2 regions of the Neobacillus sp. GCM10023253 genome follow, and region 1 is predicted to be linked to the other one. Evidence: a T-box and tRNA genes for the amino acid it is inferred to sense, from the RefSeq annotation. Region 1 holds a T-box; the other holds one or more tRNA genes.
What was found. The T-box of region 1 lies ahead of argS (arginine--tRNA ligase). A T-box ahead of a tRNA ligase gene usually reads a tRNA of that ligase, here a tRNA-Arg.

Region 1 (5,037 bases):
AATTGTCGAACTGGATGAGGAAAAGAAAGCGCAAATGGTGAATAATTTAATGGTTGCCATCGTTTCTGATAAGGGAAGCCAGCCGGTAATTAATACAGGATCGATTTATTAAGGTAGTGATGATGTGGCCGATAAGAAGCGGTTTTTACTGCGCGTTGATCAGAAAATATATGATGCTTTGGAGAAATGGGCAGACGATGAATTCCGCAGTGTGAATGCCCAGATTGAACTGATTATAAAAAAGGCATTAAAGGATGCCGGAAGATTAAAAAACTCAAAAACGTCCAGAGAAAAAGAAGAAGATTAAAACCGGAGGCAAACCGCCTCCGGTTTTTTAACAGCAGAGTGTCTGAGATTGACACTGTACGATTTTATAATTATTGACTAGCCAAATTTCCGCAAGTTTGACAGCCTTCCAAAAACCTTCCAGATAAATTTGAAACCGAATTCAGGCTGTGCTATAGTAAAAGCATATTAATTGACCGTAGAACCAAATTAGTCAATGAGAAGGATGTGCGCTATGGCACCTGATCGCAGAAGAATGATTGTGGAGGCAGCAACTAAGTCTTTTTCCTTGTTTGGCTATAAAGCAACGACCATGGACCAAGTTGCCAAGCTTGCAAACGTCGGAAAGGGAACCATTTATACATTTTTTAAAAATAAAGAGGAGTTATTTGAAGAAATTATTTCTTCTTTAGTGAAGGAAATGATTGCGGAGGCGGATTCTGTCATTAACCCGGAATTGCCTTTTACGGAAAATGTCCATCGGGCCCTTTATCGTTTATTGGAATTCCGCTCTAGGCACCAATTAATGATTAAATTGGTACAAGAAGAGGCGGAAATGGGAACTTTAGCAGTTTCGGAAATGCTCCAGCATGTGGAGGACGAAATTATTGGTTATTTAAAGGATAAAATCGAAACTGCTATTGCTAAGGGAGCAATCCCAGCGGTGAACCCGGAAATAACTAGCTTTCTTTTGCTAAAAATGTATATCGCATTGGTTTCGGATTGGGAAAAAAATCATGACCCGTTAAGCTCTGAGCAAATTGCGGAAATTATGAAGGTGTTTTTGTTAAAGGGGCTGCCAAGAGGAAAGTAACGCGATAAAGCACTGGGGGACAGGCCCCAGTGCTCCAGTTCTTTTAGTTTGGGTTATTTTTTACTTAGGTTTTGCTGAGCCATTTTGACGAGTTCGCGGACCATGCTGCCGCCAAGCCGGCCGCCAACCTTGCCGGCTTGTTCCGAGGTCAGCTTGCCGTTATAGCCTTTTGATAAGGGTACGCCCACTTCTTCAGCGGCCTCAAATTTGGCATCCTCAGGACGCTGTGCCTGCACGACCTTAGCCTTTAACTGATCTAACCCGCTTCTCGCCTCTGGGACAAGAATTTTGTTTCTTCTCGCCATACAAATCCCTCCTTTACGAATAGAATTTCCAGAACGGAAAAATTCATCAAAAACATCAGCAAGGACTGGATAAAACCGTTTCTTTCCAGTATAATAACCAATAATTAAGCGAATAAATTCGGTGAAAAAGAGAGTAGTTATCTCGTAAGTCCAAGCGAGTCAGGGACGGTGGAAGCCTGATACGGAGCAGATAATGAAACGCACTTTGGAGAAGTGCCCTTGAAAATAGTAGAGGGTGCCGGAGAGTCCTCCGTTAACAAAGATCAAAGTTGGTTCAGTATGAACAATTAGAGTGGTACCGCGGGAATTTCAAACTCTCGTCTCTTTTTATAGAGACGAGAGTTTTTTGCATTTATAGAAAAACTGGAGGAGGTCATAGGAAATGAATTTTAAGAAAGGGCTTGCAGAAGTCTTATATCAAGCATTAGAAGGCGAATTAGCCTCCCAGAATATCGAGCAGTTAATTGAAAAACCAAAAAATCAGGACCATGGGGATTTAGCTTTCCCGTGTTTTTCACTCGCAAAACTGAAGCGTAAGGCACCGAATTTAATTGCCCAAGAGTTAAGCGAAAAAATCCAGTCCCCCACTTTTGAAAAAGTAGAAGTGGTCGGAGCCTATCTTAACGTGTTTTTAAATAAAAAGCTTGTCGCCGAACATATCATTAACAGCATTATTACTGAAAAAGGCAAATATGGCGCCCATGATTTTGGCCAGGGTGGCAATGTTACCATTGACATGTCGTCTCCTAATATCGCAAAACCATTTTCCATGGGGCATTTGCGTTCTACTGTTATTGGAAATGCCATTGCTTTAATTGTTGAAAAATGCGGCTATAAGCCAATCAAAATCAACCACCTTGGCGACTGGGGCACCCAGTTCGGAAAGCTGATTTCTGCCTATAAACGCTGGGGAGATGTGGAAAAGGTCAAGGCAAATCCAATCAAGGAACTGCTTGCCCTGTATATTAAATTCCATGCAGAGGCGGAAACGAATCCGGCTCTTGAAGACGAAGGACGCGGCTGGTTTAAAAAGCTTGAAGATGGCGACCAAGAAGCGCACTCCTTATGGCAATGGTTCCGTGATGAGTCCCTAAAGGAGTTCTCAAGAATTTATCAGCTTATGAACGTGGAATTTGACTCCTATGCCGGGGAAGCTTTTTACAATGATAAAATGGACCGTGTTGTCCAGCTTCTTGAGGAAAAACAGCTGCTCGTGGAATCTGACCAGGCCCAGGTTGTCGAATTGACCGAAGAGGAGCTTCCGCCATGCCTCATTAAAAAATCGGATGGAGCGACGCTGTATGCCACTCGTGACCTAGCGGCTGCTATCTACCGAAAAGAAAATTACGACTTCGCACAATCTTTATATGTCGTCGGCCATGAGCAAAGTCTTCACTTTAAACAACTGATTGCGGTATTGAATAAAGCTGGCTTCGAGTGGGCCGATAAAATGGTCCATATTCCATTTGGGATGATGCTAAAGGACGGCAAGAAAATGTCGACCCGTAAAGGCAAGGTTGTCCTCCTGGAGGAAGTTTTGAACGAATCAATCACGATGGCCCGGTATAATATTGAGGAAAAAAATCCAAATCTGGCAGACAAAGATGGAGTGGCCAAACAGGTCGGTGTCGGCGCAGTTATTTTTCACGACTTAAAAAACAACCGGATGAACGATATTGAATTCTCCTTAGAGGAAATGCTTCGTTTTGAAGGGGAAACCGGCCCTTATGTTCAGTATACATTTGCGAGAGCTAGCTCAATATTACGAAAAGCTGGATGGAAGGCGGAATCGGCACCGGCGTCCGTCTACCAGACTACATGGGAAAACGAGTGGAAGGTAATCAGCATGTTAATGGATTTCTCCAGCGCCATTAAGCGTGCATGCGAAAATTATGATCCATCCCAAGTCGCAAAATACATTGTCGACCTCGCCCAAGTCTTCAATAAATACTATGCGGAAGTTAAAGTACTCGAGCAGAGCGAGGAACAAAGCGCACGCCTGGCACTTGTTTACTCTGTAACAGTTGTTCTTAAAGAAGGTTTGCGTCTCTTAGGGATTGAAGCTCCTGAAGAAATGTAAAGCATTTTGCTTAACCATTGGTTAAAAATGGGATACAATAAAAGTTAGATTAATGATTGGAGGGCTAAGGGATGAGTGAGGTATTATTAAAAAGTTTTGCAACAGCGAGGAATTACCTGCTAAAAAATGTAGAGGTGCTGGATCAAAACATTGTAGATATCCAGCCGGAAGGATTCAATAATACAATCCACTGGCATGTGGGCCATGTGTTAACTGTTGCCGAACAATTTATGTTTGGCTTTCCGAAAAAGTCAGCTAATTTACCAGCCAATTATTTAGAACTATTTGGCAACGGTACAAAACCGGCTGATTGGAATGGTGAAGTCCCATCTGTCCAGGAATTGACGGTTCAGTTAAAGGAACAATTTGAACGAATTCAAGAAATTCCGGTTGAAAGTTTTGCAGAGAAACTTAAAACACCATTTCTTGGCCAAGAAACGTACGGTGAATTGACGAGCTTTGCCATCTTCCATGAATCTATGCACTTAGGGCAAATTTCAGCAATGAAACGAGTTGTCCAAGCGGCTGCTCAAGTAAAATAAATAAAAAGTGAAATTTCGTTTCTGCTCTAGTAGAAACGATTTTTCGTTATATATAGGGAAACATAGAAAAAAGAGAGGACGTCTAACAATCTTTATGGATAATCAGCAGGAAAGACTGAAAGAAAGAATTTGGACAAAGGATTTTGTCCTTATTATATTCGCTAATTTTTTTATCTTCCTAGGATTTCAAATGACTTTGCCAACAATTCCGCTCTTTGTGGAGAAACTAGGTGGCAATGACCAGTTAATAGGTTTCGTCATTGGTATTTTTACCTTTTCTGCACTGCTTCTCCGCCCTTTTGCGGGGCAAGCACTGGAGACAAAGGGGAGAGGCTTCGTATACTTATTGGGGTTGGCCATTTTTGTCCTATCAGTGGGATCCTTTGGCTTCCTGACAAGCATTGCCTTCCTATTTGTGATGCGTGTTGTCCAAGGGGTGGGCTGGGGCCTTTCCACCACCGCATCAGGAACCATCGCCACCGATTTAATTCCGGCATCCCGGCGCGGAGAGGGGATGGGCTATTATGGGCTGTCGGGGAATCTGGCCCTCGCCTTTGGTCCGGCGCTGGGTTTGGTTTTAGCCGGGGTATTGAAGTTTGAAACATTTTTTCTAATTTGTTCAGTTTTAGGGCTGATTGCCTTATTATTGTCATCAAGAATAACCTATAAAAAGGTGGAGCCAAGACAGGAAAAGCCAAAGGGGAGACTTAATTTTTACGAAAAAAGTGCTCTAAAGCCATCGATGCTGATGTTCTTTTTAACCGTTACCTTTGGCGGTATAGCGTCATTCCTCCCTCTTTATACGGCCCAAAAACAGATTGAAGGAATTGAATGGTATTTTCTGATTTATGCCATTGCCTTAATGATTACGAGAACCTTTGCAGGACAGTTATACGATCGAAAGGGGCATCAGGCAGTCTTTATTCCCGGGACGTTGTTAATTTTAGCGGCGATGCTATTGTTATCATGGCTTCCCAACAGCACTATTCTATTTGCTGCCGCAGGCCTGTA
Region 2 (5,037 bases), on a different contig from region 1:
CTTAAAAGTACCAGAATTAGCTCCTCAATCTGTGATTGATTCTAATCCAGAATGGAAGAACTATGTTGAGGAAGTTGCGGTATGTGTTCCGACTGTATACTTGGTGATTTAGAATGGGCAGATGCCATTATTTTTAGTGTACCAACCCGATTTGGTAATATGCCATCTCAAATGAAACAGTTCTTAGATACAACAGGTGGTCTTTGGTTTAATGGAAAACTTATCAACAAAGTGGTAAGTGCAATGAGCTCTGCACAAAATTCACACGGTGGTCAGGAAGCCACAATATTATCATTATATACGACGATGCATCATTGGGGAGCCATTATTGCAGCACCAGGGTATACAAATCAAGTCATTTTCGGGGCCGGTGGAAATCCGTATGGAACCAGCGTAACAGTAGATCAGTCAGGTAAGATGGTTGAAGATGTCCGTGCCATTCAAGATGCCGTGAAACATCAGGCAAAACGCACTGTTACCATAGCAGGATGGGTAAAAAAAACAAATTAATAATTTTTTAATAAAAACTAATCGGGCCTCCGGTTAGTTTTTCTGTCTTTATCCAAAAATCTTAAAAATTGTAAACTAATAATAGTCTTCAGCAAAATCACTAATCCCTTTTCTTACGTAATAAGTCCAAACATCTCGTTAGCATAAATAACTCCCAATCCGTAAGCACCTCCGTGCTGTCTAACAATATCGAGTGTCCCATTGTAGGTTTCTTTATGAGCCCAATCACGTTGTAACTCCAGCAAATATTGTAGCCAAGTAATTGGGGTTGCTCCAGCTTGTGTCATACGTATGACGGCCATGTCGTGGGTCTCTTTACTCACCCCACCTGAGGCATCCGAGACAAAATACACTTCATATCCGTCAGAGATAGCGCTCAAAACCGGTTCAAGCAAACATACCTCTGTCCAAAGACCGGCGATTACTATTTTTCGTTTCCTATATTCATTGATTTGTCTTACTACTCTGGGATCCTCCCATGCATTCATCGTTGTTCGATCAATAGGTATTTGATCAGGAAAGACTGATTGGATTTCTGATAAAATTTTACCGCTGAAAGTTGCCGCGGTTATTGATGTCAATATAGTAGGGATTCTGAATAATTTCGCGGTTTTTGCCAATCCGGCAATATTGTTGCGCAGGAGTGCACTATCATGTGATTGGACCGAAAAAACCATTTGCGGTTGATGGTCGGTTAACATCAGGATATGGTCAGTCGGAGTAAGCAAACGCCGAAATTGGCGGCCTGATGTCGTTCTCTTTGAACTTCCGGGGACTCCGGAAGGAATACCATAAAAATGGTTATTACAAAATGGGCACCTATAAACTACAGGTTTCATGTTAATTCCTCCAGAGTTTTTGGGACTAAAAATTTAATTCTTCAAAGTATATGCATAAAGACCATACGGGGTGATTTACTCTTGTTAATAAAATTTCCTCACTATTTATATCCCCATATTGTTCTAGGCAGGAATGGAAGTCACATTTATGTAACACATTTGTTTTTGATTTCAATTACCATTCAAAAGGTTAAAAAAATCATGAGTCAACGACCTAATCCATAGAAACGTTTCGTTAGTTTTCTTTTAAAAAAAATTCTAAAAACTACCTGTATTAAAGATTTGTTTTGGGCAATTTAAGGTTATCACGATTACAGAAAATGAGAGGATGTTAATAGGTGGAGAAAAAGTTGTTAAACTTATTACTAGCAGTATGTATTGCTTCTTTTCCATTTTTATTCAAGGGACCAAAAATGAGAGAAAATCTTTTGATTTTTTTCTCAAAAGGTGTTATTGCTACTCTAATTGATGCTTATGTTGTTGGAAGACAAAAACTTGAATATCCAGTTCGTCCTTTTCCAAAAATTTTTAAAACGAATATTATTTATGACATGTTATTTTTCCCGATTTTAAGTGTGATCTGGGTAAAGATCTCGTATAATGATAATTTCGGTAAAATTTTGTTAAAAAGCTTAATTTTTAGTGTACCAATGAGTGTGGGGCAATGGATTATGGAAAAGTACACCGGTTTATTTAAATGGAAAAAATGGTCACCTTTCCATACATTTGTCAGTGTTAATTTCACACTGTTTACAATTAGAGGGTTTATTGGGTTAATAAAAATTTTAGATAAGTTAAAAGGCAAACAGGAAATAACCGAATCTTAAAGTACGGATGATTCATTTGGACAAAGGAATCGGGATGAGCCAAGAGCAAATCGACCGCCTTGGCTCCCCGTATTATTCCTTAAAGGAAAGCGGGACGGGGCTCGGAGTGATGGTAAGTTACAAAAGGGTTGGGAACCTTCATTTTGTATTAGACAGAATACCGATTTAATTTTTGTCCTAGAAGATTCCCTATTAGAAAAATTGGTATCATCAAAACAGTGAGCGGAATACTTTTGAATAGTAACTGTTTGTCGATGAAACCTAGTTCGAACAAGCGGTAATATGTTAGAAAAGAATAGGGAATTACGATGAATAAAGCTGTTATAACACCAGGCGTATAATCACGAAAAATGATTGTTTGACCAACATGGGAAAATGCCTGGAGAAAAAACAGATTAAATATAGTCAGAAATACAAGGAAGTTTGGCAGATTTCTCACCCAACCTTTTTTTAATGGTTAGTATAAGCTTGGCGAAGAAACTATCCGGAATCTGTTTTTTGTACTTTGTTATAAAACTCTCAATAGTTATGATCTCTTCCAAGGAATGGAACATAAACATGATAGGGAATAACCAGATAATGATTTCAATATTGATAAGTTTATGAAATACCTCAATCATAATAATCCTCCTGACCTAATTCGGCAACCGAAGCATGTCTAATAATTTATTTTTATGTTCTGAAAGGAATTTCATTACTTATATATTGAACAAACTAACCGAGTGTTTTAGAAAAACTAAGAGAGCAAATCAAAAACACCCTTGCATCGGCAAGGGTGTTTGTATGTACGTCCCGAAGAGGATTCGAACCTCCGACCTACAGTTTAGGAAACTGTTGCTCTATCCTGCTGAGCTATCGGGACAAATAAAAATTAAGGAACGTTTATTATTATAATTCGAACATCGAAAAAGGTCAATAATGAAGTTTAGCGAATTGGCAGTTCTTTTATTTTTTTGGTGTTTCCGTTACCTTTTTCCCGGAAAATTAACCAGACGATAAGACTTAGCGAGATTAACAGCCCTTCAAGCGATAAAATATAGTATGGATATGGCCCCAAGACGTCTAATAAACTTGCTGTTTTCGGTTTGTGGCTTAAATACATATAATTTCCGCCCACAAGTTTATTGATCCACATGATGATTGGCATCAGCACATTTAAGAAAACAAAAAGCTTTACGACAGACCAAATAGTTGGGCGGTAGCCCTTAACCCAAGTGAAATAGAACACTACCCAGATGTCCATCAAATGTGTGTAAAAGAAATGAAAGAAACGAAAATGTGGAAAGTCAAAGTTTAAGGCTGGGGTAAAAATGGCCTGTGACGCGCCTAATAGGGCTGTGAACAACAAAATTTCATATATGATTTTCTTCCTAGTTAGTAACAAAAGTACAGTCAAAATTAAGCTGATGCTGCAGAGTTCTAATGGAATAGCGTGACTAACGTCCCAGTCTCCGTTTATATACATCCAGAAATGATAGGTCAGTTCTATTAAAATTAACGAGACCGCTGCTCCAATCTCTACCTTTCTCCATTTGTTGTTGTCGAAAAATTTTCTCCGATTTACAAAAATTGCAGTGGATCCTGCTAGTAAGATGGCAATGATCATCCAATGACTGATTGAGAACATTTCGAAATCAAAGTCTTTATAGCTGCCCCCAAACCAATCCATTGATACCATCTCCTTTTCCCATTCGATTTTAAATACTTCTAAGTATATTATGACCGTTTTATATTCTGCTTGTAAGGACCTATCGGTTTGCAAATTATTACAAAATTTTACAATAGTGTTTCCGAATTTGTATCGTAGGTCTTACATCTTATAAAAATTGAAAACGTTACCAAAGTTGCGGGAATTAAGTGCCTTTTGACTACTGGAAAAATTTGATATGTTTGAATAGTACGATTTTATTAGGAGGGATGCTCTTGTTAAAAGTATTATCGAAAACCGGTCTAACATTGGCGTTGGCAGGAAGTATTGCATTGGCGGGATTCCAGCCGGGCGGAGAAGCAAAACAGGCTTCTAGTACATATGGTTTAAGTTTGGCCCATTATGTAGGTGCGGCTCCGGAACTAGCTGAAAAAGCTAAGAAGCTGGGAAAAGATCTTTCAAAGGTTGACCCTGCAGAAAAACTGGCAAATCAAGGGGCAAAATTCCAGCAGGCCGGAGACAATCATGTTGCTTACCGTGATGCAAAAGGTGATGTGCCTGTACTTGTTATTTTGGCTAAATATAAAGATGGTGACGAGCCGATTGGGGACCTGAAAGGACAGGTGCCAGCGCATTACTATGAGGATTTGATTTTTGGAACAGAGTATAATCCGTATGAATTACCATATTTCTCTCAATATGCAGAATATAAAGGCGTACCAGCACCAACGGACCGTACAATGCAAAATGCTTATACCGAATCTAGTAATGGTAGAATTAATCTTGTTCACGATGGTAAACAATTAGTTTGGGTAGAGTTGCCCCACGGAGCCTCCTACTATTTAGACCAGGAAGGTAAGTTCGCTGAAAATGGGAAATATGTTTTAGGTAATGTGAACGGCGATGCCCATACAGGTGAGTTCATCCGCGACTTATTAAAGGCTGCCGATGACCAAATTGATTTTTCAAAGTACGCTGTAAAAGGGGAAGTTCCGAATGTGTTCGTCATCCATGAAGGAACCGGTGCGGAGTGGAGTGCAGACCCTGCTCAGTTCTGGTCTCATAAGTGGAATCTATTAAGTGCGTTGTACTATGGCAAATACTATGAAACTGGTAAACCAGCTGATGTATATGCTGGAATGAGCCAAGGGGCTTGGATTAATAAAACGATTGCGGAAGACATGACCTACGACGGAGTTATCGTCAATAACTA

Region 2: it encodes a tRNA-Arg, which carries the amino acid that the T-box ahead of argS (arginine--tRNA ligase) is inferred to sense. The anticodon was not compared.

What each region holds. Positions count from the first base shown of each region.
Region 1 is NZ_JBHSHV010000004.1:41,275-46,311, forward strand. Features, by position in the region: gene ACFPA1_RS07260 (SPFH domain-containing protein) at 1-112, shown strand, start outside; gene ACFPA1_RS07265 (Arc family DNA-binding protein) at 125-307, shown strand; gene ACFPA1_RS07270 (TetR/AcrR family transcriptional regulator) at 521-1,099, shown strand; gene ACFPA1_RS07275 (alpha/beta-type small acid-soluble spore protein) at 1,153-1,404, opposite strand; T-box leader at 1,517-1,732, shown strand; gene argS (arginine--tRNA ligase) at 1,787-3,484, shown strand; gene ACFPA1_RS07285 (DinB family protein) at 3,556-4,026, shown strand; gene ACFPA1_RS07290 (MFS transporter) at 4,121-5,037, shown strand, end outside.
Region 2 is NZ_JBHSHV010000003.1:495,611-500,647, forward strand. Features, by position in the region: partial or broken gene wrbA (NAD(P)H:quinone oxidoreductase) at 1-510, shown strand, start outside; gene ACFPA1_RS02860 (hydrolase) at 624-1,211, opposite strand; gene ACFPA1_RS02865 (CBO0543 family protein) at 1,688-2,176, shown strand; gene ACFPA1_RS02870 (hypothetical protein) at 2,193-2,345, shown strand; gene ACFPA1_RS02875 (HXXEE domain-containing protein) at 2,325-2,615, opposite strand; gene ACFPA1_RS02880 (HXXEE domain-containing protein) at 2,572-2,796, opposite strand; tRNA gene ACFPA1_RS02885 (tRNA-Arg) at 2,965-3,038, opposite strand; gene ACFPA1_RS02890 (TIGR02206 family membrane protein) at 3,102-3,845, opposite strand; gene ACFPA1_RS02895 (M6 family metalloprotease domain-containing protein) at 4,094-5,037, shown strand, end outside.